2 regions of the Neobacillus sp. SAB-20_R2A genome follow, and region 1 is predicted to be linked to the other one. Evidence: riboswitches for the same ligand, from Rfam matches in the RefSeq annotation. Region 1 holds a riboswitch; the other holds the start of a gene.
The links. Region 1 has a riboswitch for ZMP and ZTP ahead of V5M37_RS28615 (phosphoglycerate dehydrogenase). Riboswitches for the same ligand answer to the same signal wherever they lie in the genome.
Positions count from the first base shown of each region.

Region 1 (15,186 bases):
AGCTTATCAAACTCCTCTCGCGCCATGGCATTTACTCCGTGTTCCTGATTGAAAAACCCACGATAATTTGCGTAATAAGGGAAATAATTGTCTTTCGCCAGTTGGCTCGTCTCTGAAAGAAACGCATGTCCCGTTACGGCCACCTTTAAATCATCAAGCGCAAACCCAGCTTCTGTTGCTGTCTTGCGATATACTTCCACAATCTGCTTAAATCTCATTGGATCACCGCCAAGGATCGCCATTGTTAAACCTGCTCCATATTTACCGGCACGGATCGCGCTTTCCGGCGAACCGCCGACTCCTACCCAAAACGGAATCCCCTTTTGGACAGGCCTAGGGGCGATTTCCGCGTCCCTTAATGGGGTTCTAAATTTTCCTGTCCAAGTCACTCTTTCATTTGAATTTAACTTCAAAAATAAATCGATGTTTTCCTCAAACAGCCCATCATAATCATCCAAATCATAACCAAACAGTGAAAAGGATTCCACAAAGGCCCCGCGGCCTGCAATCACTTCTGCCCGTCCATCCGACAAAAGGTCCAGCGTCGAGAAGTCTTCAAATAAACGCACTGGATCAACAGTCCCTAAGACAGTAGTTGTACTTGCCAGTTTCACCCGTTTTGTCCCTTGAGAAATGGCGGAAAGAATCACAGGTGGTGAAGAGGCCGCATAGTCAAGTCGATGGTGTTCACCGACACCAAAGACATCGAGGCCCGCCTCATCAGCCATTTTTGCAGCTTCCAAAATTTCTGCCATCCTTTGTCTGGCACTAATGGTTTTACCTGTTTGCGGGTCTGGTACCAAGTCTCCTAGTGTATATATGCCAATTTCCATACCGTTATTTTCATTTATATTATCTGTCTTCATATGCGGTATCCTCCCAAAGTTCTGCAGCAAACAAAACTTACTAATAGTATTGATTACTTGACAATATCCATTCATTATTCTATCATAAATCTCAGATTAAAGATATTTTAATTCAAGGAAAAATGATTTGTAAAGGCGCCTAATACACTTCATTTACCTTTGTTTATTTAGGTTTTATTTTTTGCAATAAAGCAAAAAAATAAGGTCACAAGCCTAACATCAAGAAAATACAAGGTGGTGCAGTAGCTATGGGTTTTATAGACAAATTATTTGGCAATTCAGCTAAGGAGGAAAACAAAATGACAACTGAAAAATTAAATATCGGTATTATCTTAGGAAGCACTCGTGAAGGACGTGTAAGCCCGCAAGTTGGCGAATGGGTAAAAGGGATTGCTGACAAACGCGGCGATGCTAATTATGAAATCGTAGATATCGCTGATTTCAACTTACCATTCTTAGGAACAACTGATGGAACAGAACCAGGAATCGCAAAATGGAATGAAAAGCTTGCTAACTTGGATGGCTTCGTATTTATCGTTCAAGAATACAACCACAGCATTACTGGCGCTTTAAAAAATGCACTTGATTTCGCTCGTGAAGCATGGAACAACAAAGCTGCAGGTATCGTAAGCTATGGTTCAACAGGCGGCGCTCGTGCGGCTGAACATTTACGTGGTATCATGGGCGAGTTAATGATCGCTGACGTTCGCGTACATCCAACATTATCCTTGTTCACTGATTTTGAAAACGGATCTGTTTTCAAACCACAAGCATTACACCTTGATAACGTAAATGCTATGCTTGACCAAGTTAATTCTTGGAGCGGCGCGTTAAAAACTGTTCGATAAGTCGTATATTGTTAAAAGGGAGATTGCACCAAGCAATCCCCCTTTTAACATTTAGCGATTATAGTCTATTACATATAGATATGGAATCCGAATATCTCCCTTAACAGATGTTACGTTAATATATCCACGTTTAAAATCTGGTGTTCCCTGCTGGCCGCTTAATTTGATGCCACGATTTTGAACAGAAACAATAATCTCCTTGCTTCCCTTAGGAGGAAGGGTTACCTCGGTTTGACTTAAGTCTAAGTTTTCATCATTACTTAAGTTATAAGTTACACCGGCATTAGTTGGATTAACTAAAGTAAATGTCAGCTGATATGTCTGGTTCCCAACCGGACGAACTAGACCAAAGCTTAAGGAAGACGGCAAAGCCAGTGCTGACGGGTTCATCGCACGGCCCAAATCAATTATACCGGCGCCAATCTTAAGCGGATTATTAACATCATCATCATCATCTTTTAAAACACTTCCATCTACATTATGTGCTGTGCCCATTAATGCGGCTTTCACCTCTGCCGGTCCCCAGCCAAGCTTTTTATCTTGACTGTTTTTTAATAAAAGGGCTGCCGCACCTGCAACATGAGGGGCTGCCATAGATGTACCTTGATATACCTCAAATCCACCGCCCACCACGGATGAATATATATTTACACCTGGTGCCGCTACATCAGGCTTTAACGTATAATTCGGAGTTGGCCCCCAGGAACTAAAGTCAGCAAGTAAATTTGGAGTTGCTGTAATTTCCTTGGGAGGATAGGTGATGGTAACTTCACGAGTACCTTCCCATGCTGACAATTTTTCACCTGCAGCCTTTGAAACCATAACCGCCGGTATTTTAACCCCATCAGTCGCCATCGGAATTGGGTCAGCATCAGTATTATTGTAAATAATTACACCCACTGCTCCTGCAGCTGCTGCATTATTGATTTTTGCTGAGAATGTACATGATCCGCGTTGAATGAGGGCAAGTTTCCCTTCCAATGGTTTTCCACTGATTGGGGTACAAGCGAGTTTATCAGCTCCTGGCCATACTGCATACTCACCATTTAATTCCTCCTTCACTTCTCCTTCCTTACTACCGGTAGTGGCAATGGTCTGTCCACCATCCAACGCTTTAGACTCCAAGAACATCGCAAACGAATGACTATTGGTTGTCGCAGCAACCGTAATAACTTTATCAGCCGTTCCCGGTGACCCGACGGTATAGTTCCCCGGACCCTCATTTCCCGCTGAAATGGCTACTACCACGCCAGCATCAACAGCTGCATTAACAGTCATGTCTAACAAATCTTCACCCTTGTGAGGCGTTCCGCCCAGACTAAGGTTAAGGACATCCATTCCATCCTTAACAGCCTCTTCAACCGCTTTGGCGATAAACAAACTGCTTGCGTTCTCAACATCACCTGGGAATACATTGTAATTCCCTAGGTATGCACCTGGTGCCACACCGCTAAGCGGACCCTTTGCCATTGGCGCTGTTGTTCCGGCCTTCCCAGCGATTGTCCCTGAAACGTGCGTCCCATGGCTTCCCACTGCTTGAGCAGTTAATTTTGGATTTTGCGTAAATACCTTCGCTACAATAACCTTTGCAGTTGTTAAGTTCGCATCACCTTTCGGAAACCCTTCCGGCACTTTCATCCCTTCGTTTGGCTGGAGGAAAGGATGCTTTTGGTCAATCCCCGAATCGATGACACCCACTTTAATTCCAGCCCCGGCATTTGCCTGCCCGCCAAGAGCATTCCAAATTGGACCCGCATTGATTAATCCAGTGCTCGTACTCATTGCTTTTCGATAATCACCACTATATCCTACTTGTACTACACCAGGTCCCTGGCTTACATCCTTTAAAGAAGCACCATTTAGCTTCAATCCAAGTCCGTTATAGGTTACCGCATACTCCGTCACAACCTTAACCTGTGGAAGCTGTTTGGCCAGCCATTTTTTGTAGTTCTCCCGCTGGGCCTGAAGCCGGTTTCCATATTTATTGGCAGCTGGTGAATTAAGGTCTAATTTCTTCCCCTTCTGTGGTTTGGTAGGGTCATACCCTTTAATTGTTCCCTCATAGGATGCAATCGGAGCATCCCCAAATTGAATAAAAGCGTAATCACTATTTTGGTCTGTTGTTGTATTAATCTGGTCATCGTATTTAACAACCGCCTGAATAGGTATTGCTGCAGCAAATAACAAAACTAAAGCTAATGAAACTCCAACGATGTGTTTAAACCGTCTCAAAAATTTCAACGTTATTCCCCCTTTAGCCTTTTTTTCTTAACTACTAAAGAATATAAATTCTTAAAAAGTGGGCATTTCCCTTTAAGAGATTTTGTAGCATTGTGAAAATGATTTTGTTGAATAAGGTGATGGATTCCAAAATTTTGTATGGTAGGGGAGATTTTCCGCGGACTTTGGAAAAATGGAACAGAAAAAGGGCCGCTCCCACTGCGTAAAACTTTTGCAGAGTGGAGGTCGGGCCCTTTTTTTAATAAAATTAATTAGATTTTCTGCCAAGATATGCTTCGACAATTCTTGGGTCTTCCAACAGTTCCTTCGCCTTCCCGTGAATGATAACCTTCCCGGTTTCCAACACGTATCCATAGTCAGCTATTTTCAAGGCCTGTTTCGCATTTTGTTCGACGACAAGCACAGTAGTGCCGGCATCTTTGATTTCCTTGATGATTTTAAAAATTTCCGCCACAATCAATGGGGCTAGTCCCATTGAAGGCTCGTCCAGCAATAATAATTTAGGACGTGCCAGCAATGCGCGGGCGATGGCAAGCATTTGCTGCTGTCCGCCTGAAAGTGTTCCGCCAAGCTGATTCTTCCGCTCTTTTAAGATAGGGAATCTTTTCATGACATCTTCCAGGTCCTTTTCAACCTCTTTATCTTTTCTTTGGTAAGCCCCCATATCAAGGTTTTCCATGACAGTCATTCCCGACAATATGGCCCTTCCCTCAGGAACAAGAGAAATCCCTTTTTTAACTAGCTGGTCCGGTCTCAAGCCAGTGACATTTTCCCCAAGAAACTCAATGGTTCCGGTCTTCGGCTTAATTAATCCGGCAATTGTTTTCATCGTTGTTGTTTTTCCGGCCCCGTTCGCCCCTAGGATCGTGACAATTTTCCCTTGTTCCACTTCCAGGCTGACTCCTTTTAGGGCCTGAATTTTTCCGTAAAACGTCTCAATTCCAGATACTTTAAGCAATTTCATCATCTCCCTCTGATCCGAGGTAGGCTTCAATAACAGCTTGGTTATTTTGAATTTCATCCGGTGTTCCCTCAGCAAGCTTTTTACCGAAGTTTAAAACGGTAATTCGATCACACAGCCTCATGACAAGCGGCATATCATGTTCAATTAAGAGAGTTGTGATGCCTCGCTCCTGGACCTTTTTAATCAAATGATATAAATCGGCTGTTTCGGTATCATTCATACCGGCAGCGGGTTCATCCAATAATAACAGCTTTGGATTGCTTGCTAAGGCTCTCGCAATTTCCAGCCGTCTTTGCTGGCCATAAGCTAGGTTTTCCGCAATCGCATCCTCAAACTCCAATAAGCCTACTAATTCGAGAATCTCCTTCGCTGTTACACGTAATCTTTCTTCTTCAGCACGCTGTCCCTTTGTCCTCAGTACACCGCTAAAGACACCTGATTTACTGCGGGTGTGCCCTCCAACCAACACATTTTCCAGAACCGTCATTTGAGAGAAAAGACGAATGTTTTGGAAGGTCCGGCAAATTCCCTTATTGGTAATTTTATGTGGTTTAAAGCCGGTAATTTTTTCATCTAAAAAGGTAATTTCGCCCGACGTTGGAGGGAACATATTCGTAATCATATTAAACATAGTCGTTTTCCCTGCACCGTTTGGACCAATAAGACCGTAGATTTCTCCTTCCTTAATGGAAAAAGAAACATCAGTTAACGCTGAAATACCGCCAAAATTTTTCGTGATGTTGTTAATTTTTAGAACCATGTTTACCCCTCCTTTTTGACAGCTGTAGCTTCTGTAAAAGGGGAAGATCAATAATTCCCTGCGGGCGGAACGCCATCATTAAAATCAAAATGGCACCATAAATCATATAACGGTATTCACTGATAAAACGCAATACCTCTGGCATCAAGGTCATAAAGGCGGCACCAAAAATAGAGCCCCAAATAACTTCGCTTCCGCCGAATACCGCGAAAATCAAAATCTCAACGGCGCGATGGTAGGAAAAATCAGCAGGGCTGATATAGCCCATGACATGGGCGAATAATGCGCCCGCAAACCCTGATATAACCGCCCCTTGAACAAAAGATAAAACTTTATAATACGTGATATTGACTCCCATTGCCTCCGCCGCTTTCTCATCCATTTTAATAGCTGCAAAAGCACGGCCGACACGGGATTTATTTTGTCTAACAAGGAACCAGATTAAAAGTATATTGATAATGACCAATATGATTAGTACCAGTAAATAAACGTACTGATTATTTTTTAAGCCAATGTCCAGCGGATTAAATCCAGCATCCCTGGAGACCTTTAGCAGTTCTCTGCCGATTTGCGGAATACCTGAAAGACCAACTGCACCCTTAGTAAGAGATTCCCAATTAATAAGGAACACCCGAATGACTTCACCGAAACCAAGGGTGGCAATCGCCAAATAAACCCCCGTTAACCGAAGTGACGGAATTCCGATTAGAATACCGACTAGTCCTGCAACGATAGCTCCTGCAATGACACTGACAACAATGGGCATATCGTAGTTAATGGTTAATAATGCTGATGTATAGGCTCCAATCCCCATAAATCCGGCATTCCCTAAAGAGAGTTGTCCGGAAGATAGGGTAACATAAATACTTAAGCCTAAAATAATGTTAATCATAATAAACGAAGCGACTTGAAGGTAGTATGGATTTAAAAAGTCTCCAAGCATATCATCACGGCCTTCCCTCAGATGTCTTTTGGCCGAATAGTCCCTGCGGCCGGATTAAAAGAATCACGATGATTGCGAGGAATGCAATAGCATCCCGATATCCTGAATCTCCATAAGCGACAATGAGCGTTTCGGCTAATCCAAGAATCAATCCGCCAGCCATAGCGCCTTTCACATTGCCCATTCCACCAAGGATAATGATGGCAAGCCCTTTAAGCCCCATCGATAAGCCCATTTGCGGGTTAACGGAGTTAAACGCCATCCCAACAAGAATACCGGCAATTCCGCCCATCGCGGATGCCATCACGACTGTTAAGGTGATGATCTGTCTCGTATTGACACCAAGGATACTAGCTGTATCCAAATTTTCCGCTGTCGCACGAAGGGCTTTCCCTGCTCTTGTTTTGGACAGCCAATACGAAAGAGCCATCATTAACACAACTGAAATCACAAAAATGACGATTTGCACCACATAGATGGTGATAGAACCAATTGTAAAATGTATTTCAGCAAACGCATTTTTAAATGGATGGTTACCGGCTCCAAATAAGTGATGCGATAGATTTTCCAGTAAAATTGATACCCCGATTGTGCTGATTAATGGGGCAAGGTGCGATACGCCCTTTTTTCCGCGAAGCGGTCTTAAGGCAAATCGCTCAAGCATATAACCTAAAATTGCGGTGACAATAATTGCAGCTAGAAATGCCATCCAAATCGGCCAACCCAATGTACTTGTGACCATGACGCCTACAAAAGCGCCAAACATAAAGATTTCGCCATGCGCCATATTAATGATGCCAAGAACTCCAAAAACCAGCGTAAATCCAAGGGCAACGATGGCATAGATGCTTCCTAGCGTGATTCCGTTTATTAGCTGTTCTAATAGCAAAACATCTCACCCTCTAACTCCATTTTTTCAAAAACCAGTAGTAGTAATTAAAGCCCCCCGCCTTTAGGCTTTGGCAGCCTGTAGCGGGGAGCAGCTGATAGTAGTGATTCATTGTTCTGTTTGATATCCTTCAAACTATCGAACGTTCAAGCTTATTCGAAAATTTGGAACTTCCCATCCTTAATAATAAGAACGGTTGGATCCATCACAACGTCTCCATCCTTGTCAAAGGAGAATTTACCAAGGATCCCAGGGAAATCCTTAATTTCAGCAAGAGAATCACGCAGTGCATCGCGGTCCGCTTCGCCTGCATTTTTTAGTGCTTCAGCCATGATATAAAGCGCATCATAAGCCTGTGCTGCGAATTGGTCTGGTTTCTTGCCATATTCGGATTCATACTTTTTAACGAACTCTTGAACTTTTGGATCTTGCTTATCGCCAAACCAAGGAGTTGCCACAATTAATCCATCAGCAGCCTGTCCGGCAATTTGAATAACCTGTGGAGAGTTAAATCCGTTACCGCCGACAAATGGTACATCAATTCCCAATTTGCGGGCCTGGTCCATAATAACAGCACCTTCATTATAGAGAGCTGAACATAGAATTAAGTCCGGTTGAAGGCCCTTAATTTTTGTTAATTGTGCATTATAGTCAGCCTGACCCTTTTGGAAGGTTTCAGTTGTTACTACATCAAGCTTCATTTTTTCAGCTGTCTTTTTCATCGTGTCATAACCGGATTTTGTAAACACATCATCATTTCCGTAAAGAATAGCTACTTTCTTCACTTTGTATTTATCAACTGCTTTTTTCACTGCTGCAGGAATAGCTAGTGCTTCTGGCAGTGAGTTTCTAAATACATAGTCACCGATTTGTGGGATTCCTTCAGCAGTAGTAGATGTACCCATAATTGGAATACCATTCAAGTCTGCCTCAGGGCCGACAACATTCATTTCTGTACTTAAAGTAGGTCCCAATAGGGCTACAATACTATCGTCACTCATTAACTTTTGAGCTGCAGATAAAGCTTGTTCCTGTTTACCTGCTGAGTCTTCAACAACAAGGTCAATTTTGACATCGCCTTTTGCATTAATTTCTTTTTTCGCTAAATTAAAACCGTTAGTAATAGCTTCACCGTAAGCTGCTCCAGGTCCAGTTAAATAGGAAACAACACCGATTTTTGCTTCCACGGCCTTGCCGCTTTCTTTCGCATCGCCCTTTTTGCCAGAAGTTTCTGAATTATTACTGCATGCTGTTAAGATAACAAGTAAAAGAACAGTAAAAAGCAGAAACGACTTATTAAGGATTTTTCTCATGTCCTTCTTTCCCCCTATTTTTCGACAAAATTAGTTATATATATCTATTAAATACTAATATTATTTCAATGTAAAGATTTTGCACTGAATTTTTAGAATCTTATTTCTATTCGAAAAAATAGTTAAACGCTTTCATTCTAGTAATCTAGGGGAATTTATAAGAAAAATTAATAGAAAAAATTTTTACTTTAAAATGATGGAAAGGTATTTATAACAAATCGACAGTTGTCTCGCAGTTTCCTTTAAAAATAATTACGAATATTATTAATACTGTTACAATAGGAGAAAGGTGGTTATTCTTAGAAATCACAAAAAAGGAGGATTTCCATGTTTGAATTATTAGTTACGATGGTAGAGCGGCTTGGAATCCTTGTGATGATAGCCTTTGTGTTGACAAGATTCCCTTTCTTTCGCGACATGATTTATCGGGAGGAATTGAATCGAAAACAGCAAGTGCTTGCGATAGTCTTCTTTGGCTTCTTTGGGATTATCGGCACGTATTCAGGACTGACACTTAGTACAAATAGTCTTCAATTTAATCGCTGGATCTCGGAGCTAAATTCGGATGAAGCGATTGCCAATTCCCGGGTCATAGGTGTTGTTTTAGGAGGTCTTCTGGGCGGCTATCGTGTCGGCATTGGCGCCGGATTAATTGCCGGGCTGCACCGCTTTACATTAGGTGGGTTTACAGCCATATCATGCGGGCTTGCCACGATTCTCACCGGAATACTGGCAGGATTCTTCCATAAAAAAGACAAGCATGTAAAACTAAAGTCTTCTTTTCTGCTTGGTGCCCTTGCAGAATCTGTACAAATGCTGGTCATTCTATTAATCTCCCAGCCGTTTGAAAGAGCGTGGGATTTAGTTGAAATTATTGGCCTGCCGATGATTATTGCAAATGGGATTGGCTGTGCTCTTTTCCTTCTCATTATTAAAAGTGTTATAAATGAAGAAGAGAAAGCAGGGGCACTGCAAGCCCAAAAAACACTGCGTATCGCTGACAAAACTCTGGCCTTCCTCCGGAATGGGCTCAATACTGAATCGGCCAAAGTGGTTTGCCACATTCTCCATAATGAAATGAATACGAGTGCCGTGACCATGACAAATTCAGTGGAAATATTGGCCCATGTCGGCCAAGGCCATGATCATCATTTACCACATCAAGCGATTCAAACCAACATCATACAGGACGTTATAAAGAAGGGGGAAATTATCACTTCACGGCGAAGTACCCTTTGTGACACTGAGGGATGTCCGCTTGACGCCGTCGTCATTGCACCTTTAAAACAACGGAGAGAGACGATTGGAACCTTGCAATTTTTCTTCCGCTCAGAAAAAGAAATCACCCCAGTCATCATGGAATTGATTTCTGGACTAAGCCTGCTATTAAGCAACCAGCTTGAGATCGCTGAAGCCGATAAATCCTATCAGCTGGCAAAGGAGGCGGAAATTAAGGCCCTACAAGCGCAAATAAGCCCGCATTTTCTATTTAACTCGTTAAATACGATTCTCTCACTTATCCGTATCAATCCAGCCAAGGCGCGGGAGCTGCTTGTCTCACTGTCGCATTTTTTACGGCAGAACCTATCCATCACAACTCAAAACATGACAACACTTGAACAGGAATTGCGACATGTGAAAGCCTATTTAGCAATTGAAGAAGCAAGATTTATCAATAAATTGAAAGTTATCTATGAAGTAGAAGAAGACGCCCTTCTGCAACAGATTCCGCCCCTGACTCTGCAGCCAATTGTTGAAAACGCCATAAAGCACGGGATTAAAGACAAGGTCAGTAATTGTGTTGTTAAAATTACAATTCTAAAACTGCAAGAGTCGGCATACGTAAAAATTGAGGACAACGGGGTTGGAATGAGCACGGAGCGGGCCGGGCAGATCAGCAAAGCACCGATAGCTTCTGAATCTGGAAACGGGTTAGCCCTTTATAATGTAAATCGCAGATTGACGATGGTGTTTGGTGAAGAAGCTGCCCTTAATGTAAAAAGCGAAATTAATATCGGGACAGAAATCTCCCTTTCTATTCCTTGTTTGGAGGCGGGCTAAATGGAACAATTGATTAGAACCCTGATTGTAGATGATGAACTATACAGCAGGGATGAACTTAAACACCTGTTAGGGAATTTCCCTGCTATTCAAATTGTCGGGGAAGCAGAATCCGGCCAGGAGACAATTATGAAGGCCATTCAGCTTCAGCCAGATGTCGTTTTTCTGGATGTTGAAATGCCAAAAATGAATGGGATGAGTACCGCAAAAGCATTGATGGAATTAAAAAAGGCTCCGTTAGTCGTGTTTGCTACGGCCTACCCGCAATTTGCCGTTGAAGCTTTTCGCTTTAATGCAGTAGATTATTTACTAAAGCCCTATGATGAGGAACAATTACAGGAGACGGTGAACCGTATTTTAAAATCTAGGAGCATCCCCTCGGATACTGATGCGGACGCAGGCAAACAATCCGGAAAGCTGGCCATTGAAACAGAAGGGGAAATCTTCTATATTGAACCAAAGGATATCCTTTATATTTACAGGGATGACAAATGGACAAGGCTGATCACGAACAACGGTGAGTTTGAAACGAAAATCCCGCTTAAGGAATTGGAGATTAGACTGGCCGCTTTTGGCTTCTTCCGAATTCATAAAAGCTTCCTTGTGAATCTTGACTATGTTACTCGCTTGACTCCTTGGTTTAATGGTGCCTATCAGCTGCAAATCGAAGGAAGAAAGGAAATGCTGTCTGTCAGCAGGAATTATGTAAAGGCATTAAGAACAAGACTCGAAATTTAATATGTAAACAGATAAGCAAATATTTTAATTTTCAGCATCTTAGACCTAAAAGAAAACATGTTAATCCCAAAAACCTACCTGTTAGTCGCAAATTACCCATATCTCGATTTCTCTCTTTTATACTTAACTATGTAAACGCATTCATCCGTTTGTAAAGAGGGGGAAAAAACTTGTATACATTTCTTGCAGGGATTGCCTTGTTAATTATCGGTTATTTCACGTATGGCAAATTCGTTGAAAAATTGTTTGGCGTCAAAGAAAGCAGAGCAACACCGGCCTTTGTCAATAATGATGGTGTTGACTACTTGCCAATGAGTACACCAAAGAACTCTTTAATTCAATTATTAAACATTGCCGGAACTGGACCAGTTTATGGACCCATTTTAGGTGCTTTATATGGGCCGGTCGCCTTTATCTGGATTGTGGTTGGCTGTATTTTTGCCGGTGCTGTCCACGATTACTTAACTGGAATGATTTCCATCCGAAACCGCGGCGCCCATCTGCCGGAGCTTGCCAGTAGATTTTTAGGAAAAGTAATGAGACACGTTGTCAATGGCTTTGCTGTCTTGCTACTTCTATTAGTCGGTACTGTATTTGTGACAACACCAGCCGCCCTTTTAAATGTCTTGATGGATGGCAAGGTGGCTTTAGCAGTTATTATTGGTGCTATTTTTCTCTATTACATTTTGGCTACACTCTTACCAGTTGATAAAGTTATCGGCCGTCTTTATCCCTATTTCGGCGCGCTGCTTTTAATCAGTGCCATCGGCGTAGGAATAGGCTTAGTCGTTACCGGCCAGCCAATTCCAGAACTTTCCTTTAAAAATTTCCACCCTGCTGGCGCTTCGATTTTTCCATTATTGTTTTTCACGATTTCATGCGGCGCTTTATCAGGATTCCATGCAACACAAACACCGATCATATCACGTACAACGCAAAATGAAAAAGAAGGCCGTAAAATTTTCTACGGTATGATGATCACCGAAGGTATTATTGCGATGATTTGGGCTGCTGCCGGAATGAGCATGTTCCATGGCTATAATGGCTTACAGGAAGTCCTTGCTGCCGGCGGACCTGGTGCAGTGGTCAGTCAAGCCTCCACAACACTGCTTGGTGCAATCGGCGGTACACTCGCTGTCCTTGGGGTAGTTGTCTTGCCGATCACTTCCGGGGATACCGCTTTCCGCAGCGCACGGATGATCATTGCAGAATACTTAAATATCGCACAAAAGAAATTATCAAGCCGTTTATGGATTGCTGTTCCACTTTTCGTTATTTCAGCAGCATTAACTCAAATCGACTTTAATATTTTATGGAGATACTTTAACTGGGCCAACCAATCAACAGCGGTCATTGCTTTGTTTGTCGGCGCTATGTATCTCTATATTGCGAAGAAAAACTACTTTGTTCCGCTGATTCCGGGAACGTTCATGCTTTTGATGGTTATCACTTATATTCTAAACGCACCAATCGGATTCGGATTATCCGTAACTGTTTCATGGATTGGCGGCGTCATCGGCACATTAATCCTGCTCGCATTATTCTTTAATGCCGCTAAGAAGGCTCGTGCCAATAATCTTCCTCTTGAAGAAGATATATCTGGCTGGAACAAGGTGGCCTAATGGGCTGCTGTAACCCAAACTATCGGAAAGTAGTGAACGAACAGGAAGAACAGCTTAATCAAAAGGGAAGCAATTCTCTTCCATTGATTGCAAAAATTATTATTATTCTCATCACAACTGGTGGGCTCCTAACGCTCTTCCTGCGATAGGCTGAACCCTGGGGGCGGTTCTTTTGCTTTAAAACAAAAGAACCGTCCCCATAAATCATTTAGGGTAGAAAATTATGAAAATTTGTGATACGATGAAATAAGTTTAAAAGGCCGTGTGTAACTGGCGAAACGCGGATAACCGCGAGGGAGCACACGGTGTCGAAGCCGTTCGCCTGGGCAGAGGTAAGGGAATTAACTCCCTTACCTCTTTCTGCATATAAAAGGAGGAAGAAAAATGAGCACGATCGCTTTAGAAAAAGTGAACACCATCAAAACCCTTAATAATATCGCGGAAAGAGGGCTAAACGTATTCAATAAGAACGGCTTTCTGGTTGATAACGGCAGTGAAAATCCTGATGCCATCCTTGTTCGCAGCTTTAATATGCACTCGTTAGAATTCGGTGAAAATTTAAAGGCAATCGCTAGAGCAGGAGCAGGTGTCAATAATATTCCGGTCGATAGATGTACAGAGCAAGGTATTGTTGTGTTCAATACCCCTGGGGCAAATGCCAACGCTGTCAAAGAAATGGTCCTTACCTCATTAATAGCTTCTTCACGTAACCTTTTTGCTGGTGTAGCTTGGACAAAGTCGTTAGATGGTGAAGGCGAACAAATTCCAAAGCTTGTTGAAGCAGGCAAAAAGCAATTTGTCGGAAAAGAAATTAAAGGGAAAACGTTGGGTGTTATTGGATTAGGAGCGATAGGTGCACTTGTGGCCAATGATGCGCTGGATTTAGATATGGATGTTATCGGATTTGATCCATTTATCTCTGTTGATACCGCTTGGAATTTGTCCCGCAATGTGCAGCGGGCCATGACGATTGAACAGTTATTTGCAGAATCAGACTATATCACTGTTCACGTACCGCTAACCGATGACACAAGAGGAATGTTTAACCAAGCAACCTTCAGCATCATGAAGCCTGATGTTCATATTTTAAACTTCTCCCGTGGTGAACTTGTCAATGAAACAGACATGGCTGCCGCTCTCGAAAGCGGAAAAGTTGGAAAGTATATTACCGATTTTCCAAATGAACATGTGCTCAAAATGAAAAATACCGTTCCAATTCCGCACCTAGGCGCCTCCACAAATGAATCAGAGGAAAATTGTGCAATCATGGCAGCTCGTCAGGTGAAGGAATTTTTAGAAACAGGAAATATCAAAAACTCAGTGAATTTCCCAAATACCAGCCTTCCTTATACTGGTAAGCGGCGCGTGGCGGCATTCCATCATAATGTTCCAAATATGGTTGGACAGATTACATCTGCAGTATCCAGCTATCATTTAAACATTGCTGATATGGTCAACAGAAGCCGCGGGGATTATGCCTATACAATTATTGACATTGATAATAAAGTAAACGGTGATGTTATTCCAGGATTAGAGGAAAAAGTAAAACAAATTCCTGGAATGGTGACAGTTCGGATTATTTAATTAGGAAAAATTAAGTTACATGAAAATGGAGCCTGGTTTCAATACCGGCTCCATTTCTTTTACCCAATTTGATTCTATGCTGATAATTTTAATTTTTTCTCTTTTTTCCTTCTATAAGAATACAAAGCAAATAATAGAATAAACCATAGTGGTGTCAACAATAGGGCCGGACGGGTAGCGTCGGCGAACAGCATGATAATGAGAATCGCCGCAAACAAGGTTAGGACCGCATAATTAACAAATGGTGTAAATGGTGCTTTAAATTTTGACTTTGCCTGTAAGTCCGGACGAGTTTTCTTATACCTTACATGACAGATCAGAATGACGCCCCAAACCCAAATAAAACAAATGGCACTA
Region 1 covers NZ_CP145895.1:5,859,771-5,874,956, forward strand. The annotation lists gene V5M37_RS28560 (LLM class flavin-dependent oxidoreductase) at 1-866, opposite strand, end outside; gene V5M37_RS28565 (NADPH-dependent FMN reductase) at 1,115-1,714, shown strand; gene V5M37_RS28570 (S8 family serine peptidase) at 1,766-3,955, opposite strand; gene V5M37_RS28575 (ABC transporter ATP-binding protein) at 4,203-4,913, opposite strand; gene V5M37_RS28580 (ABC transporter ATP-binding protein) at 4,906-5,679, opposite strand; gene V5M37_RS28585 (branched-chain amino acid ABC transporter permease) at 5,663-6,622, opposite strand; gene V5M37_RS28590 (branched-chain amino acid ABC transporter permease) at 6,627-7,511, opposite strand; gene V5M37_RS28595 (ABC transporter substrate-binding protein) at 7,664-8,824, opposite strand; gene V5M37_RS28600 (LytS/YhcK type 5TM receptor domain-containing protein) at 9,152-10,885, shown strand; gene V5M37_RS28605 (LytR/AlgR family response regulator transcription factor) at 10,886-11,623, shown strand; gene V5M37_RS28610 (carbon starvation CstA family protein) at 11,794-13,245, shown strand; ZMP/ZTP riboswitch at 13,502-13,580, shown strand; gene V5M37_RS28615 (phosphoglycerate dehydrogenase) at 13,630-14,829, shown strand; gene V5M37_RS28620 (amino acid permease) at 14,904-15,186, opposite strand, start outside.

Region 2 (15,186 bases), 210 kb from region 1:
ATGAGCACGGCAGGTTTATGAGTCCTTTCAAGTGGAAGAATCTTGTCTTCAGCAGTCACGAGGAGAGTTTTTTCGGGACAGTCCTGGATGAGATGATCGTGGATGATGTCGAAGGCGTGGTTGTGAACGGCTGGCAGCTTGTGTCGCTTTTTGCCAAGGAATCGTTCAACCGCTTTATCGAATGGGACTGGAACGAAGAGTCCGAAATTTGCTTGGCGGCCGCCAACTCCATGTACGAGGGCATTGTCGAAAAAGACTGGCACCCGGACTTTTCCGTATGGGGCCCGGACGGCGAATTCCGCTGGAAACTGCCCGAACGCGTGATGGATGAATTCCATCCCGAGTTTTGGGAGCAAATGGTGCATGGGGACGGTTCTTCTGCATCATCGCAGACGGATGAAGTGGTGCACGGGGACGATTCTCGCGCATCATCAGAGGCAGATGAAGTGAGGCATGAGAACCGTCCCCATGCCTCACCCACCGCTCTCAGCTATATTTCGGATTTGTATAACAGTGCGCTGGATTCTTTTTTGACTAGGAATAATGCGGCGAAGGAGTTGTTTGAGCCGAAGCTTGATTTATTGAAGAAACAGAATTTGTCAGGCTTGGAGTTGGCGCGTTACTTTGATGAGGAAAGCTGGCTCGAGTGGGTCGGCATCAAGGAAAGCGAGGCCCCGTTTACGATTGGCTTGCGGCTGGATGAGCCGGAAGACGGCGAAGGTGACTGGAGCCTGGATGTGTTTTTGCGAGGGAAGAAAAATGTCGATGAGATTGTTGATGTTGAAGATGTGAAGCGGATTCCGGCGAAGTGGCGCCCGTTTTTGGATAAGGTTGACCGTGAGCAGGCCCGCTGGGTGCGGCTGTTTCCATGGCTGGGAGACGGGGCTTCGACGGATGCGGATGACGAGAGCAGCCCCGGGGCTTTGAAAACGGAGCTCACCGAGGAAGAAGCGTGGATGTTTTTGACGGACGCGAGTGAAACGCTGTTGGCGCTGGATGTCGAAATCCTCCTCCCTTCCTGGTGGCAAGCGATGAAAAACGCCAATCTGCGCGTAAAGGCGTCGCTTAAGGGGACGTCGAGCCACCGGCCGTCGTTTGTCGGGCTGGATGCGATGCTCGATTTCAACTGGCGTTTTTCAATGAATGGTGTCGATTTGTCCGAGGATGAGTTCCATCAGCTTGTCGAAGAAAAGCGGAGGCTCGTCTATATTCGCGGCCGTTGGGTAAAGCTCGACCCGCAGTTCATTCGGCAAATTCAGGATTTGATGAAACGTGCCGAAAAAGAAGGCCTGCAGGTTCGGGATTTGATTGAGCAGGAGCTAGTTAATTCAGGTGAGGGCAGCGAAGAGGAACTAGAGAATCCCAAGGTGTTCGCGAAGATTCAAATTGAGCTGAACCGGCAGTGGAAGCAGATGGTGAAGCAGCTGTCGGAGGCAAATGAAATCCCGCTCGTGGATGTGCCTGAGGGATTGAACGGAGAATTGAGACCGTATCAGCAGCTTGGGATGAGCTGGCTGTGGTTTTTGCGGCAGTACGGGTTTGGTGCTGTGTTAGCTGATGATATGGGGCTCGGGAAAACGATTCAGTTGATTGCTTATCTGTTGAAGGTAAAGGATGAGGCTGGGGACGTTGTGAAGGTGGTTCCGGGAGATGTTGTGGAAGCGCCGGTTGTGGCTGATGACCTTGTTGGGGACAATTCGCTGGATAGTCAGGCCACGGAGCCTGAAACCGATGCCGACATTGACTCTGTTTCAGAAACCACCCCCTCCTCCCTGCCTATTGCACCCGTTGATGCAAAACCGCGCCGCAAGAAAAAAGAGGATGCTGCCCCTGCCAAGTTACCGACGAACGCAGCCTTAATCATCTGCCCTACCTCGGTGCTCGGCAACTGGCAAAAGGAAATTGAGCGGTTTGCTCCGGAGATGAATGTGTACCTTCACTACGGCTCGAACCGACTTAAGGAGACTAGTTTTTCAGAAAAAGCTCAGGATGTGGATGTGGTCCTCACCTCCTACGGGCTGAGTCATCTGGATTCCGAGGAATTCGAGTCCGTTCAATGGAGCACGATTGCCATCGATGAAGCGCAGAACATTAAGAATGCCCAAACGAAGCAATCCAAAGCGGTTCGAAGATTGCGCGGGCGCCATCATGTGGCTCTGACCGGGACGCCGATGGAAAACCGCCTATCCGAACTGTGGTCGATCTTTGATTTTACCAATCATGGCTATCTTGGCAGCTTAGGCCAGTTCCAGAAACGGTACATCATCCCGATTGAAAAGGATGAAAAGAAAGATAAAATCCAGCAGCTGCAGTCGTTGATCCGGCCGTTCCTGCTGCGGCGGACGAAAAAGGATGAGGAAGTTGCGCTGAACCTGCCTGACAAGCTGGAGCAAAAGGAATACTGCCCGCTTACAGCAGAGCAAGCGTCGCTTTATGAGCAGCTTATCCACGATACATTTGAGCAAATTGAAAAATTGACCGGCTTTGAACGCAAGGGGTTAGTGTTGCAAATGCTGGGCCGCTTGAAGCAACTGTGCAACCACCCTGCCCTCTACTTGAAGGAAAAGTCAGCAAGCCGGGAACTTCTCGAGCGATCGAACAAGTTGGAGAAGCTTGTCGAGCTGGTCGATTCGGTTTTGGACCAGGGCGAAAGCTGTCTGATTTTCACCCAATATATCGAAATGGGCGAAATGATTCGGAGTGCGCTGAAGAAGAAATTTGGCATCGAGGTGCCATTTTTGAACGGTAGTGTTCCGAAGACGCAGCGTGATACGATGATTGAGCGTTTCCAGAACGGGGAGTTCCCAGTGTTCCTGCTGTCGTTAAAGGCTGGCGGTACCGGGTTGAACTTGACGGCGGCGAACCACGTCATCCACTACGACCGCTGGTGGAACCCTGCCGTTGAAAACCAAGCAACCGACCGGGCCTACCGGATCGGCCAATCTCGTTTCGTGCACGTGCACAAACTAATCTGCACCGGCACACTCGAAGAAAAAATCGACGCCATGCTGGAGAAGAAGCAATTTTTAAATGACCAGATTATTCAGAGTGAGAACTGGATAACGGAGCTTTCTACGGATGAACTTAGGGATTTAGTGCATCTTGGATAATGGTGTCAGGTAGCGCGCGTAGACATTTGTGCGCCTGGGGAGGACAGCGGCGATATGCTGCTGTCCTTTTTTGGTGACTTTGTTTCGTAATACGCTAAGGCTACTTGGTTTTTCGAAAAAGAAAAACAGCCCTTATACATTATAAGAACTGTTCTTCCCTCCTAAGCCGCCTTGGTTGCCCCTTCCCGTCTTTTAAGAGCCATTCAGCGGCAGCTCAAATATAACAAATGTGTTTTTCCCGCGTAATTTAGCTTTATACATGGCGATATCCGCATTTTTTATTAACGTCATTGCCTCTATTCCGTGTTCCGGGAAAAGAGCAATACCAATACTTGTCGATGTAATAATTTGATTTTCATCGATCGTAACGGGCTTGTTAATTTCATTAATAATCTTTTCCACATACTCTATTACTAAAGATTTATCTGTGTTTGGAAGGTAAATGATAAATTCATCCCCCGCAAAACGTGAGACCGTATTTTCTTTACCTATACATTCCATCAGGCGCATTCCTATTTCCTTTAATAAAAGGTCGCCAACGTCATGTCCATAGGTATCATTTACCTGTTTAAACCCATCAATATCAAGCAACAAGACAGCCCCGGTATTGCTCTTTCGCATAAGTGAATGGCTTAATTCCATATCAAAATATCGCCGATTTGAAAGGCCTGTCATGGGGTCATAATAGGCCAACTCTTTGTACTTTTCCTCTGCGCTCTCTAACTTAATCCGTTGAGTCATCACAATAAAGAGAAAGGGTACAAAAATCAAGATCGTCACAATAATATCAATGAATTCCTCCGTTGCATCTAATGGTTTATTCCAAATCCAATGAATGATTCGTTCCAATACATCTGCTTCCATCACTTTTATAAACAGTAAACCCATTAAAATCACAATGATTTTAAAAGACCATTTTGTATATTTCTTTCTCTCTATTGCCAAATGAGTTCTCTCCCATTTTTAATATCTTTAACAGATTACTAAAACCATAGGCCAATATCAATTAAGGATTTATTCCATTGACATTTAAAGCCTTTATGTTATCTTTAACCTATAACAATGAAATGGACACAGTTACTGACGACAAATGTGGAAACGACCACAAGGAAGCTGTGTTTTATATAGTGTCGGGTCGTCTGGGCAGAGATAAGGATCATATCCTTATCTCTTTTTTATTACATTTTTTTAGGAGGGCTTGTTATGGAAAAAATCATTTTGGATGGAAATGTCGTTGCGACAGAAATTAAGGAAGGCTTGAAAGCACGAATTGAAGGTTTAAAAAATAAAGGCATCACGCCATGCCTCGCAACGATTTTAGTTGGCGATAATCCCGCTTCAGAGACCTATGTAAGAATGAAGGGAAATGCCTGCAAAAGACTTGGCATGGAGTCTATTCGCGTACATTTACCCGCTGAAACAGGGACATTGGAGCTGATCGAAAAAATTAAAGAGTTAAATAACGATCCAGCGGTTCATGGTATTCTTTTGCAGCACCCGGTGCCATCACATATTGATGAACGTGCCGCTTTTGAGGCCATTGATATTCGAAAGGATGTTGATGGTGTCACAAGTGCAGGGTTCGGACAGACGGCACTAGGGTTTGGAGAATATCCTTCCTGCACACCAGCTGCGATTATGAAAATGTTAGACTATTACCAGATTCCAATTGAGGGTAAACATGCTGTCGTAGTGGGCAGAAGTCCCATCTTAGGAAAACCTGTTTCCGCGTTACTTCTTAATGCCAATGCGACTGTTACGACATGCCATTCAAAAACAGCCAATTTACCTGAAATCCTAAAGCAGGCAGATATTGTTGTGGCAGCGGTTGGACGGCCAAAATTTATTCAGGGAAGCTGGTTAAAGCAGGGTTCCGTCGTATTAGATGCAGGCTATAACAAAGGCAATGTCGGGGATATTGATTATGACACATGTTACGAAGCGGCAAGTGCCATCACTCCTGTTCCTGGCGGAATCGGTCCGATTACCATTGCGACTTTGTTGAAACATACGGTTGATTCCGCAGAAAAAATGTCGATCTAAGTTACGAACATGCTGGTTTTCGGTTAACGGGTTCGGATGTTGATGGGAAAGACGCTAAGCTAATTAACATATGTTTTAACAGTAAATTAGCAATAAAAAACGCTCAGATTTTTCTGAGCGTTTTTTGGCGTAATTATTAGCAAAATTTTAGGTATTTCCCGGGAATTTGTTGAAATTTGAAGAATAATGAATCCGACTATTTGAAACAAAGGAATATTCGTTTTGATTGATTGTAATATCGTCTAGGGGCTTGTCTGTATCGGGTATCGCTATAACGCTCCGATTTCAGATTGAAAAAGAAGTTAATTGCACCTATATCGCCCAGCGATACGGAACAAAAAAACTTAAATAGGCACCTTATTTTCGGAATAACAGAAAAAGCGTCTCCCATATCCCTTTAGGTTTTTGTATCGCTTCTTCTAAACGTTTATTAAAATCATTTTGTGAATGCCATTCTTCTTTCTGTTCGTCACGCATATTTTGTATTTCCGCTTGTAAGAATTCGTTCATTTGTTTTTCTTGTTGAAGTAATGTTTCATAATGGGCCATTTGTTGTTCAGATAATTTTTCTATTTTAACCTGAGTTTTTTGCGCCGAATTTGCAATATTAGAACTTATGCTGTGATGATCTTGTTGTAACCGAGAAACCGCGGTTCTAAGCTGTGACATATCGTTTGTCAGTTGGACATTCATTTCACGTGTGGCTGCGAGCTCATTGACTAAAAACCTTAATACCTCTTTTAATTGATTGGGGTCTTCGGGTAAATTTTCATATGTATCGGATACCGCTATCTCTGTTTCATTGAATCGATCTAGTCTTTCTTTTTGTTGATATACAAGGTCTTTAGCTGTATCGTCTAGGGGCTTGTCTGTATCGCGTAACGATATAAGTGCTTCGAGGTCGGATTGAACAAAGATACGCCGATCGCCATCTTTTAAAAATTCATATCCATTTCGCTCTAAGATTTGGCCATACTTTCGAACAGTGGGTGTTGCAATCCCCACTTCTTCTGCCACTTCTTTGGAAGAGAAAGCTCGCTCATTCGGTTGTATATCACGTCTCATATCGGACCTCCTATTCTATTACATTATGAAAGTATTTTCGATTTATTTCAAGCTATATCGCCCAGCGATACAAAGCTCCTTTCTGGAGGAACTTTATTAAGGATGATGCTTGTTTTTGATTGAGGTTCTCAACCGCCACAACGCCCTTTTTAGCCTCCTTCAAGTTTAAATGCATATCGCCAAAAAAGATTTCCGATAATTTTTTTATTACGCCAAAGCCTTTAGCTGTATCGTCTAGGGGCTTATCCGTATCGCGTAACGCTATACGCGCGTCATATCGCCTAGCGATACTAAATATAAAAAAGATCCTTTTCTCTGTATGGTTATGAAAGTTAAAATTCCACATTGAGTATATTTCGACAAACTTGGACAAATTTCCTGCAAGAACAGATATTGAATATATTAAATGGTTCCTGCTTGATTCGAAGTCATTTTTCATTGTGTGACCAACCAAAGTATTCGAACCTATATAAAAAGACCCGGCACGCTCCAGTACCGGGTCTCCGCTTCACATGAACTTTATTTTTCAAAAATTAATTTAAAATAATCAGCTTGACGGTTCTTCTGCCCCATGCTCTTGCTTCTGCACTGTTTGGCTTGAGGATGTCGATGCGGTGGCCTTTGATGGCGCCGCCAGTGTCTCCGGCAATCGCTTCGCCGTAGCCTTCGACCCATACACGCGAACCAAGCGGGATAACAGACGGATCAACTGCAATCAATTTCATATTTGGATTGGCCTCGATGTTATAACCTATTGCCGTTATCGAGCCTGAATCTTCATGGCTGTAAGCGGTTGCGGTTACGTACATTTCCTTGCCGCTAATGCCTGCGCTAGAGGTATCCTGCGCTGGTGCGGAAGCTGGGCGTGCCTGCTGCTGGGCAATTGCCGCTTGAATGCCGGCCATTTGTGACTGGATTTTCGCTTTGTCCTGCTCGGCTAGAGCCAATTGTTGCGTAATTTGATTATATTTATCCTGCATGGCCGTTAGGACTTCCTGACGCTTTTGCAGGTTTTGATCAAGTTCAGCTTGTTTTGCGGCAAGAACGTTTTGCTGCTCCAGTAAAACCTGTTCCTGCTTATCGATTTCCTTTTTGTCGTCTTCAATTTTCTGAAGGTCTGCCTTTTGGGCATTTAAAATGTCCTTGTCAGCATCCATCAATGTCGAGACAGCGCTTGCACGCTTAATGAGATCGGAAATGCTTTCAGATTCTAAGAATACGTTCATGATGATATTGAAATTGTCACTTTGCTGCATGGCCACGGCCCGCTTTTTCATGATTTCGCTACGGCCGAGGATTTTGTCCTCAAGCGCAACAATCTCTTCTTTCTTTTGTTCAATCAGCTTGTTCACTTCGTCGATTTTGGCCTGAGTTTGGGCCATTTCTTCTTGGTTCTTTGTAATATATGCATATATTGAATCTAGTTCTTTCTGAATTCCTTGTATTTCTTGATTAACAGCTTGCTGTTCTTGTTTCTGCTGATTAACAATTTGCTGTTTTTCCTGGAGCTGCTGTTGAGCATTGCGAAGTGCTTCACTGCTTGTTTGTGCATATGTAACCATGGTGCCTGATGCGTATGTAGCAATTGTAAGTACTACTAGTAAAATACGCTTGATCGTGGATTGCATATACTCCCCTCCTATTAATCTATTTATAACAGACAAACTTACCAGTTATGTTACAAAAATATTAAAAGAATATCACAAATCGACTTAAACTGGATAAAAATGGCTGTTTTATGGCAAAAAGGTGTCATAAATCAAAAAAACAGGGCCATTTTGGAAAATGGTGGGTAAAGGTGTCAGGCACCTTACTTGGACATTTGTTCGTTTGGGCGAAAGTCCTGTATTGGGGCTGAAATTTGCCTTTTTTTTAAAATTTACTCGTCGATTTCGTGAATTTACTCGTCAAAATTGAGGATTTACTCGCTAACTATTGACTTTTACTCGCCGAATTTCATTATTTACTCGCCAACCCCCATCTCAAGCGGACCCCAACTACATAAAAAGCCAGGCGTCCAGCCTGGCTCAGGTATTTTTCAATGACCTTTTTGAAGCTATTTCCATTTATTTGGATATACTTTCCGATTTGGTGAGTTTACTTTCCAAATGGGGATAAATACTTTCCACTTTCATCATTTTTCTTCCGCCTTCTGGCAAAATACTTACCGAAAAACCTGATTTACTTTCCAATTTGATATTCAGAGGAAATCCATCCCCAAAAAGAAAAGGCAAAAGACTTGGCCAAATACTCGCCATCTTTTGCCTTTTTAAGGTGGTTCCCGCTATAAACTACAATTTCCGAAGTATTCCTCCTTCAAGTTTAAAACAATCACTAGTATCTTTAAGTTGCTTTTCCGCTGACACGGTACGCCGTTTTTTCCTTACTAATAGACTTGTTTTTTCGAAAGGGAAATGTCGAAGGGCTGTCACTTTGCTTCCATCAATTAGAACAAAGTGACTCAGAATCTCATAGATTACCTCCTCTGGGAGATCTTTTTCACCAACTAGAATCTGTATTTTATTTTCGTTGTATATTATTTGGAAGTCTTGTTCACAAAAATTAATGGGCATTTTCCCACCGTTTTCAAGGGGGATATATTGGTATGAGGGGTTCATAGTTGTGTGAGGTAACTGAAATGAAAGTATAAATATGTCAATAAAACTAGGTTTTCTTTTTAATCGCCATTCCTTGCTGCTAATTTGTTCACCCACTATTACTAAAAAAGTTTTTTCCATGAAAAACCTCCTGTTTTGACATTTATCTACACCGTTTCATATTATTCGACAATAATTTTAATATTCCTTTTCAGCAAAATTGGGAAAATCATATTTTTTATTCAACGTGCACTCTTTTCACGTCACCTGATGTGAAGGATACGCACATTTGGACTATGATCCATTTTTTCCCGTTATCGTAAAGGCAGGATCTGTTTTTATGATGGCGGTGAAAAGGATGTCTCTAGCGGAAAAATTGAAGAAGCTTCGTGATCGGCAAAACTGGTCCCAGGACACGCTGGCGAGCATGATGAATTTGCATCGCTCGACGATCAGCCGATTTGAGAACGGCCGCAGCGTACCCACTTATCAAACATTGCTGCAGTTTGCGGAAATTTTTAAAATAGACAAGGATTATTTGCTCGGGGAGTTGAATCATGGAGATTTCCCACAGGTGGAGCCAGGCTTTCTTACCAAGGAAACCCTGGAGAATCCCGATTTGGCGATTATTTATGAATTGCTTCAAAAAGAACCTGAGTTGAAGAAGGCCCTGGTGGAGCTCCACTTAATGGCACCTAAGCGCCGGGCGTTTTATGCGGATATGATCGCGAGCCTTGTTAGGGCTAATAAGCGGCATAGAGATAAGATTTAGCGTGAGGTTTTAGAAAATCGAAGAAGCCGCTGACACGAGGTCAGCGGCTTCTTTTTAAAAACAGGGGGTTTTGCTATTAGTATGGCCAAATCGTGGGTTTTTATACCAATCCCTTCATACAAAAAAATCCCGGCAAAAAAACTGCCGGAATTCCAAAATGAGGCTGGTTCAGAAGAGATGTTTGATTCTCTTTTTCAATGTAGGCAGTTCGGGGAAATTGGTTGAGAATCGTGACCGACAGACTTTCCTTGAAAACAGGCAGTGGCGCCGCTGCCTGCATTTACTTTTACCAATATCTCCGCCAATCTAAGGTCGTCGTCAAAGTGAAACCCCATTATTACGAGTAAATCCGAATCGGGCTGCGCTCCCTTTTTTCCTGCTGCTGTTCCTTGATCAGCCATTCGAGCTGGCTGACCCGCAGCTGTAGGCTGTCGACCTTTTGATTGGCCTTTCCAACCATTTTGATTAACGTTTCGAGTAACTGCTCGAGGTTATGGACGTATTCTTCTTCATGAGCACCCAAGGTAGAGCCCCTCCTTTTTTCCATCTCTTAAAATGGTAATGATGCAGCAATCGATTCAGCTGTAGGGGCTGGCCCAGGTGCAGCAGTTTGGGACTGGACCGCTGCCCCCGAAGTTCCGGATGCCGCGGCTGAACTTTGTCCAGGGGGATTCGTCCCCTGCCCATTTGTAGCTCCAGAAACCGACGCCGAAGACCCAGCTCTAGATTCCCCGGCCACCGCCCCCTGCGGTTTCGTACTTAAAAACCGAATCGTTTCCGCCACGACCTCTGTTACGTATACCCTTTTTCCATCCCGCCCGTCATAATGGCGGGTTTGCAGCCGTCCGGTGATCCCGACGACCGCCCCTTTTCGACAATATTTGTACGTGTTTTCGGCGGCATTTCGCCACAGGGTGCACTGTACAAAATCCGTGTCAAATTCGCCATTGTGATTGCGGAAATTTCGGTTCACTGCCAAGGTAATGTGCGATACCGGCGTTCCCTCCGTCGTTTGATTCAATTCCGGGTCCCTCGTCAAGCGGCCAACCAGCGTTACTTGATTAATCAAGGTATCATCTCCTCCAACATTTGATGATTTCATCTTAGACCCGCTCATAAGCAAAGTAAAATTGCGATACAGCCCGTTTCAAGGTCGATTTTTCTCGAAAAAGCAATTTTCGAGAGGTTTTTTGTCACGAATGGGCTCAATTTTTTACAAATAAATTAAAAATCCTATTTCGGTCAAATATTTTTCGACATTTGCTTCTTTTTTGCGTATGTTATAATTAGGAAAAAACAAACAGGAGGTTGGTAATGAAGACGTTTAAATTATTCTCGCTGGAAGTTGTGGAAAATGACAAATCGGTTGAAGTTCCGCTCGAAGACGGCCTGATTCTCAACAAAGAAGACGAACGCTCCACCTGGCTGATTGAGGCGTACACCACTGATCTCTCCCTGTATGATTATTTTAAAAAAATATCTGAGCAAAACCGCGAAGTCATTGTCGAGGCCGTTATTACGAAGAAGGAAAACGCACCCGCTTATTTTCAAACGAAAATCGCTTCACTCACGAAATTCGAAAAACACGCAAGCGTTCTATTTTTAGGTAATCTGCGCCGTAACAAAAGCGACTATTCGGAGCTATTGCTCGACAGCCTCATTCAAAAAGGCTTATCAGGAGATGCCCTCCTTGCCGAATTCAAGGATAAAATGAAGAGCAAGCCGAAGCTGAAGGTCCAGAATACGTAAAGCTTATACCAGTCTTCGGGCTGGTTTTTTCTTGGAAAAATTATCTTGCTTTTTCGACAAATCCTCCCCATACTATTGATATATATATGGAGAAATTTGGGAGGGGGCAGAAGAAAGAGATGAGTTGGACTAGTTGGATTGTAAACGTCATAATTGCCATTTTTTTAGCCGTGGACGCACCGAAGCGCGGTAAGAGGCCATGGCTATGGGCTATTTTAGGATTCTTCTTCGGGGCCATTGCGCTTGGAATTTATTTCATTCAAACCGGACGAAAGGTGCTTGGCTGGATTATCACGATTTTGGCCATCATCGTTTATATTTTGGTTATCATTTTTGCTATTCTCGCGGCAGCTTTAATGATGACGGGATTTTCATAAAAAAAGGGGACAAGGCGTGCCGTTTTGGCGCCTGTCCCCTTTTGCCTTATTCGTCTTTGTTGTCGCGGTCTTTTACGTCGATATCATCCTCGATAATATCTTCCTGCTTAGTGTTGTTGTCCTTAATCCAGTCCTTGTCAGTTGGTGTGTTCTTGTCCTCAGACTCCGGATAATGGTTGCGTCGGTCCATCGGATTGTCATTTAAATCGTTGTTCAACCGGTTATTCATCCTGTCGCGGTCGTTCAGGTTGTTCCGATTATTCAGGTCGTTGCGATCCATATTGTCATTCAAATCGTTATCAACCCTTGGCGGCGGCGGGTTTATGTCGTTCCTTGCATTATTACAGCCAACCAGCATCATCGCCGACAATACAGAACCGGTGAGCAGCATAAACAGCTTCTTCTTCAAGCAAAAAACTCCCTTCAACTTTCATGTTATTGCCTAACACTTATAGCTTTCCCGTTGTTTTTTAAAATTTGAATGGAATTTTTTTGCATGTAAAAAAGGCCGAGGGTTATCCCCCGGTCTTTACTCGTCAGTTCTGTAGTTTTACTGGTCTAATTGCAGAATTTACTCGCCAACTTTATATATTTACTCGTCTAAAATCAAATTTTACTCGCCAAAACCCACTATAAGCCCTAAATTTATTCCTTCTTTTCCCCAAGTGCAAAAGTAATTTCCGCTTCGCAGGCGATTTCGCCGTCCACAGTTGCCACGGCTTTGCCCTTGCCGATTGGTCCGCGCAAACGCACCATTTCCACCTCAAGGCGCAGCTGGTCGCCCGGCTTTACTTGCTTTTTAAAACGGCAGCTGTCAATTCCTGCAAAAAACGCCAGCCGGCCGCGGTTTTCTTCTTTTTTCAAAACGGCAACTGCCCCGACCTGCGCGAGTGCTTCAACGATTAACACCCCAGGCATGACTGGATAATCCGGAAAATGGCCGTTGAAAAATTCTTCATTGGCGGAAACATTTTTAATGCCGACCGCTCTTTTTCCCTCTTCCACCTCTAAAATTCGATCCACTAGCAAAAATGGGTAGCGGTGCGGGATAATTTCTTTGATTTCATTAATATCAAGCATTTAGTTTAGTACCTCCTACTAGGAACAGATATTTATTTCTTATTGTACTATTTGTGATATGTAAAAGGGAAGGGCTAAGCCCTTCCCGGTTTATTTTTTATCAACTAAATCTTGAATATGTGTCCAAGTTGATCCCTTAAAAACATCGGCTGCATTGCCGCCGCCAAGGATACCGTAACCGACCGCCGCCCCAGCCACAAGACTGACAAAGAAAAACACCACCAAGAGTACGAGGCGAAGCCAGATTGGAATTAGCCGCACTCTGATGCGGACATGGTTCTGCGGCTCTGCTTCCGCTGTGTTTCTTTCTTTAACAGCGGCTGTGTCCACCTTTTGCACGGAATCTGTCTTTGCCTTTTTATATTCCTCTCGCGATTGAAATTGCTGTTGTTCTACATTATTTAATGACATTTTAATTTCCCCTTTGAATCCCGCCATTCCTTTTTAAAGGATTTTGCCCATCAACCAACACGGGATTAGAGTTAATACATATTATAACCATTTTGAAGCCACACACGATGCACATTTTATTCTATTATAAAAAATTATTCATGATTATACATTAACTTTTTACAAGAAAAAGTAAATTGATGTAAAATAAGCGCAGAAAATGGGGTCAAGCTGAGGTTCAGGGGGTGTTTTCTGGAAGTTGATTTCCAATACTTTCCGAGTTTGAGGATTTACTTTCCGATTTTGAAATTTACTTTCCATTTCGGGTGTTTTACTTACCTATTTTTGAGGTTTACTTCCATCTTGGGTCCATTTACTATCCTGAGTCCTTTTTGAGGCCGAGAACCGTCCCCGTGCTTCACCTAAAAGTGAGGCACAAGAACCGTCCCCATGCATCAAAAAAAGCCCAATGACCCAGGCTTGTCCAGCCGTTATCATTAGACTTTTGGAAATTGGTAAGAGGTCTTACCACATTCAGTTTTATTATCCTAGCTTACGGCCTGGAATTCGGTCGATGTTATCTAGCATGATGCCTGTTCCGATGGCGACGCAGTCCATTGGATTTTCCGCTACTAAAACAGGTACCTTCAGCTCTTCCGCAAGCAGCATGTCGATGCCGTGAAGAAGTGCACCGCCGCCTGTTAAAATGACGCCGCGGTCGATGATGTCGGCAGATAGCTCAGGTGGTGTGCGCTCAAGAACGCTTTTTGCAGCCTGAACGATAACGGACACAGATTCCCGCAATGATTGCTCGATTTCTTCCGAACGAACGGTGATTGTGCGTGGCAGACCGCTGACCATATCACGGCCGCGAATTTCCATTTCCTCGGATCGAGAGCCTGGGAAGACAGTAGCAATGTTGATTTTGATGTTCTCAGCTGTGCGCTCACCAATCAACAGTTTGTATTCGCGCTTGATGTGGTTCAAGATTTCCATGTCGAACTTGTCGCCCGCCATTTTGATGGAGGAAGAAGTCACGATATCGCCCATTGACAGAACGGCCACATCCGTCGTTCCTCCCCCGATATCCACTACCATGTTGCCGCTTGGCTGGAAGATGTCCATGCCCGCGCCAATCGCCGCTACTTTTGGCTCTTCTTCTAAATAAATCTTTTTCCCGCCGCTTTTTTCAGCAGCTTCCTTGATTGCCTTTTGCTCAACGCTTGTGATGTTGGTTGGGCAGCAGATTAAGATGCGCGGCTTTGATAAAAAGCCTTTAACATTAAGTTTATTAATAAAATGCTTCAGCATTGCTTCTGTTACATCAAAGTCAGCAATAACGCCGTCCTTTAACGGGCGAATTGCGACGATGTTTCCTGGTGTACGTCCAACCATGCGGCGCGCTTCTTCGCCGACCGCCAAAACCCGGTTTGTGTTTCTGTCGATTGCAACTACGGAAGGCTCGTTTAATACGATGCCGCGGCCCTTCACGTGGATTAACACGTTGGCTGTTCCTAAATCAATCCCAATATCCCTTGCAAACATTCTCTTTCCTTTCCTCCTCAAGACGGATTCCTTCTACCTAATTGTCTATTCTATCACATTCATTAAAATATCCATAACATTTTAAAACAATCAATGTAATTTTTTGCTGAATGTTGTCGGAATCGGAAATTCTTTGAGAAGGTGGGACATTTTTTTGTAAAAAAAAGAAATGGTGTAAGGCACCAGTTCTTTAATTGGCATTTATTTTTAAAAAAATCTCGGCCTATTTTACAGCCTCTCCTTCTTTCTCTTCTTTCTGGTACTTCATTTTAGTCGCCTCGCCGCCCCTTAAGTGACGAATGGATTTATGATAATCTAGAATTTCTTTCACTTCGTTTGCAAGCTCAGGATTAATCTCAGGTAGTCTCTCTGTTAGATCCTTATGGACTGTAGACTTGGATACGCCAAACTCCTTCGCAATGACGCGAACTGTTTTCCTCGTCTCCACGATATACTTC
Region 2 covers NZ_CP145895.1:5,651,917-5,667,102, forward strand. The annotation lists gene V5M37_RS27600 (DEAD/DEAH box helicase) at 1-3,110, shown strand, start outside; gene V5M37_RS27605 (diguanylate cyclase domain-containing protein) at 3,303-4,055, opposite strand; ZMP/ZTP riboswitch at 4,177-4,262, shown strand; gene V5M37_RS27610 (bifunctional 5,10-methylenetetrahydrofolate dehydrogenase/5,10-methenyltetrahydrofolate cyclohydrolase) at 4,314-5,153, shown strand; gene V5M37_RS27615 (hypothetical protein) at 5,511-6,218, opposite strand; gene V5M37_RS27620 (hypothetical protein) at 6,271-6,657, opposite strand; gene V5M37_RS27625 (PcsB-like coiled-coil domain-containing protein) at 6,752-7,846, opposite strand; gene V5M37_RS27630 (hypothetical protein) at 8,510-8,956, opposite strand; gene V5M37_RS27635 (helix-turn-helix domain-containing protein) at 9,105-9,587, shown strand; gene V5M37_RS27640 (hypothetical protein) at 9,925-10,110, opposite strand; gene V5M37_RS27645 (single-stranded DNA-binding protein) at 10,138-10,656, opposite strand; gene V5M37_RS27650 (YwpF family protein) at 10,902-11,336, shown strand; gene V5M37_RS27655 (hypothetical protein) at 11,456-11,713, shown strand; gene V5M37_RS27660 (hypothetical protein) at 11,760-12,122, opposite strand; gene fabZ (3-hydroxyacyl-ACP dehydratase FabZ) at 12,359-12,793, opposite strand; gene V5M37_RS27670 (DNA-directed RNA polymerase subunit beta) at 12,884-13,204, opposite strand; gene V5M37_RS27675 (rod shape-determining protein) at 13,727-14,728, opposite strand; gene spoIIID (sporulation transcriptional regulator SpoIIID) at 14,952-15,186, opposite strand, start outside.
Region 2: another riboswitch for ZMP and ZTP. It lies ahead of V5M37_RS27610 (bifunctional 5,10-methylenetetrahydrofolate dehydrogenase/5,10-methenyltetrahydrofolate cyclohydrolase); the one in region 1 lies ahead of V5M37_RS28615 (phosphoglycerate dehydrogenase).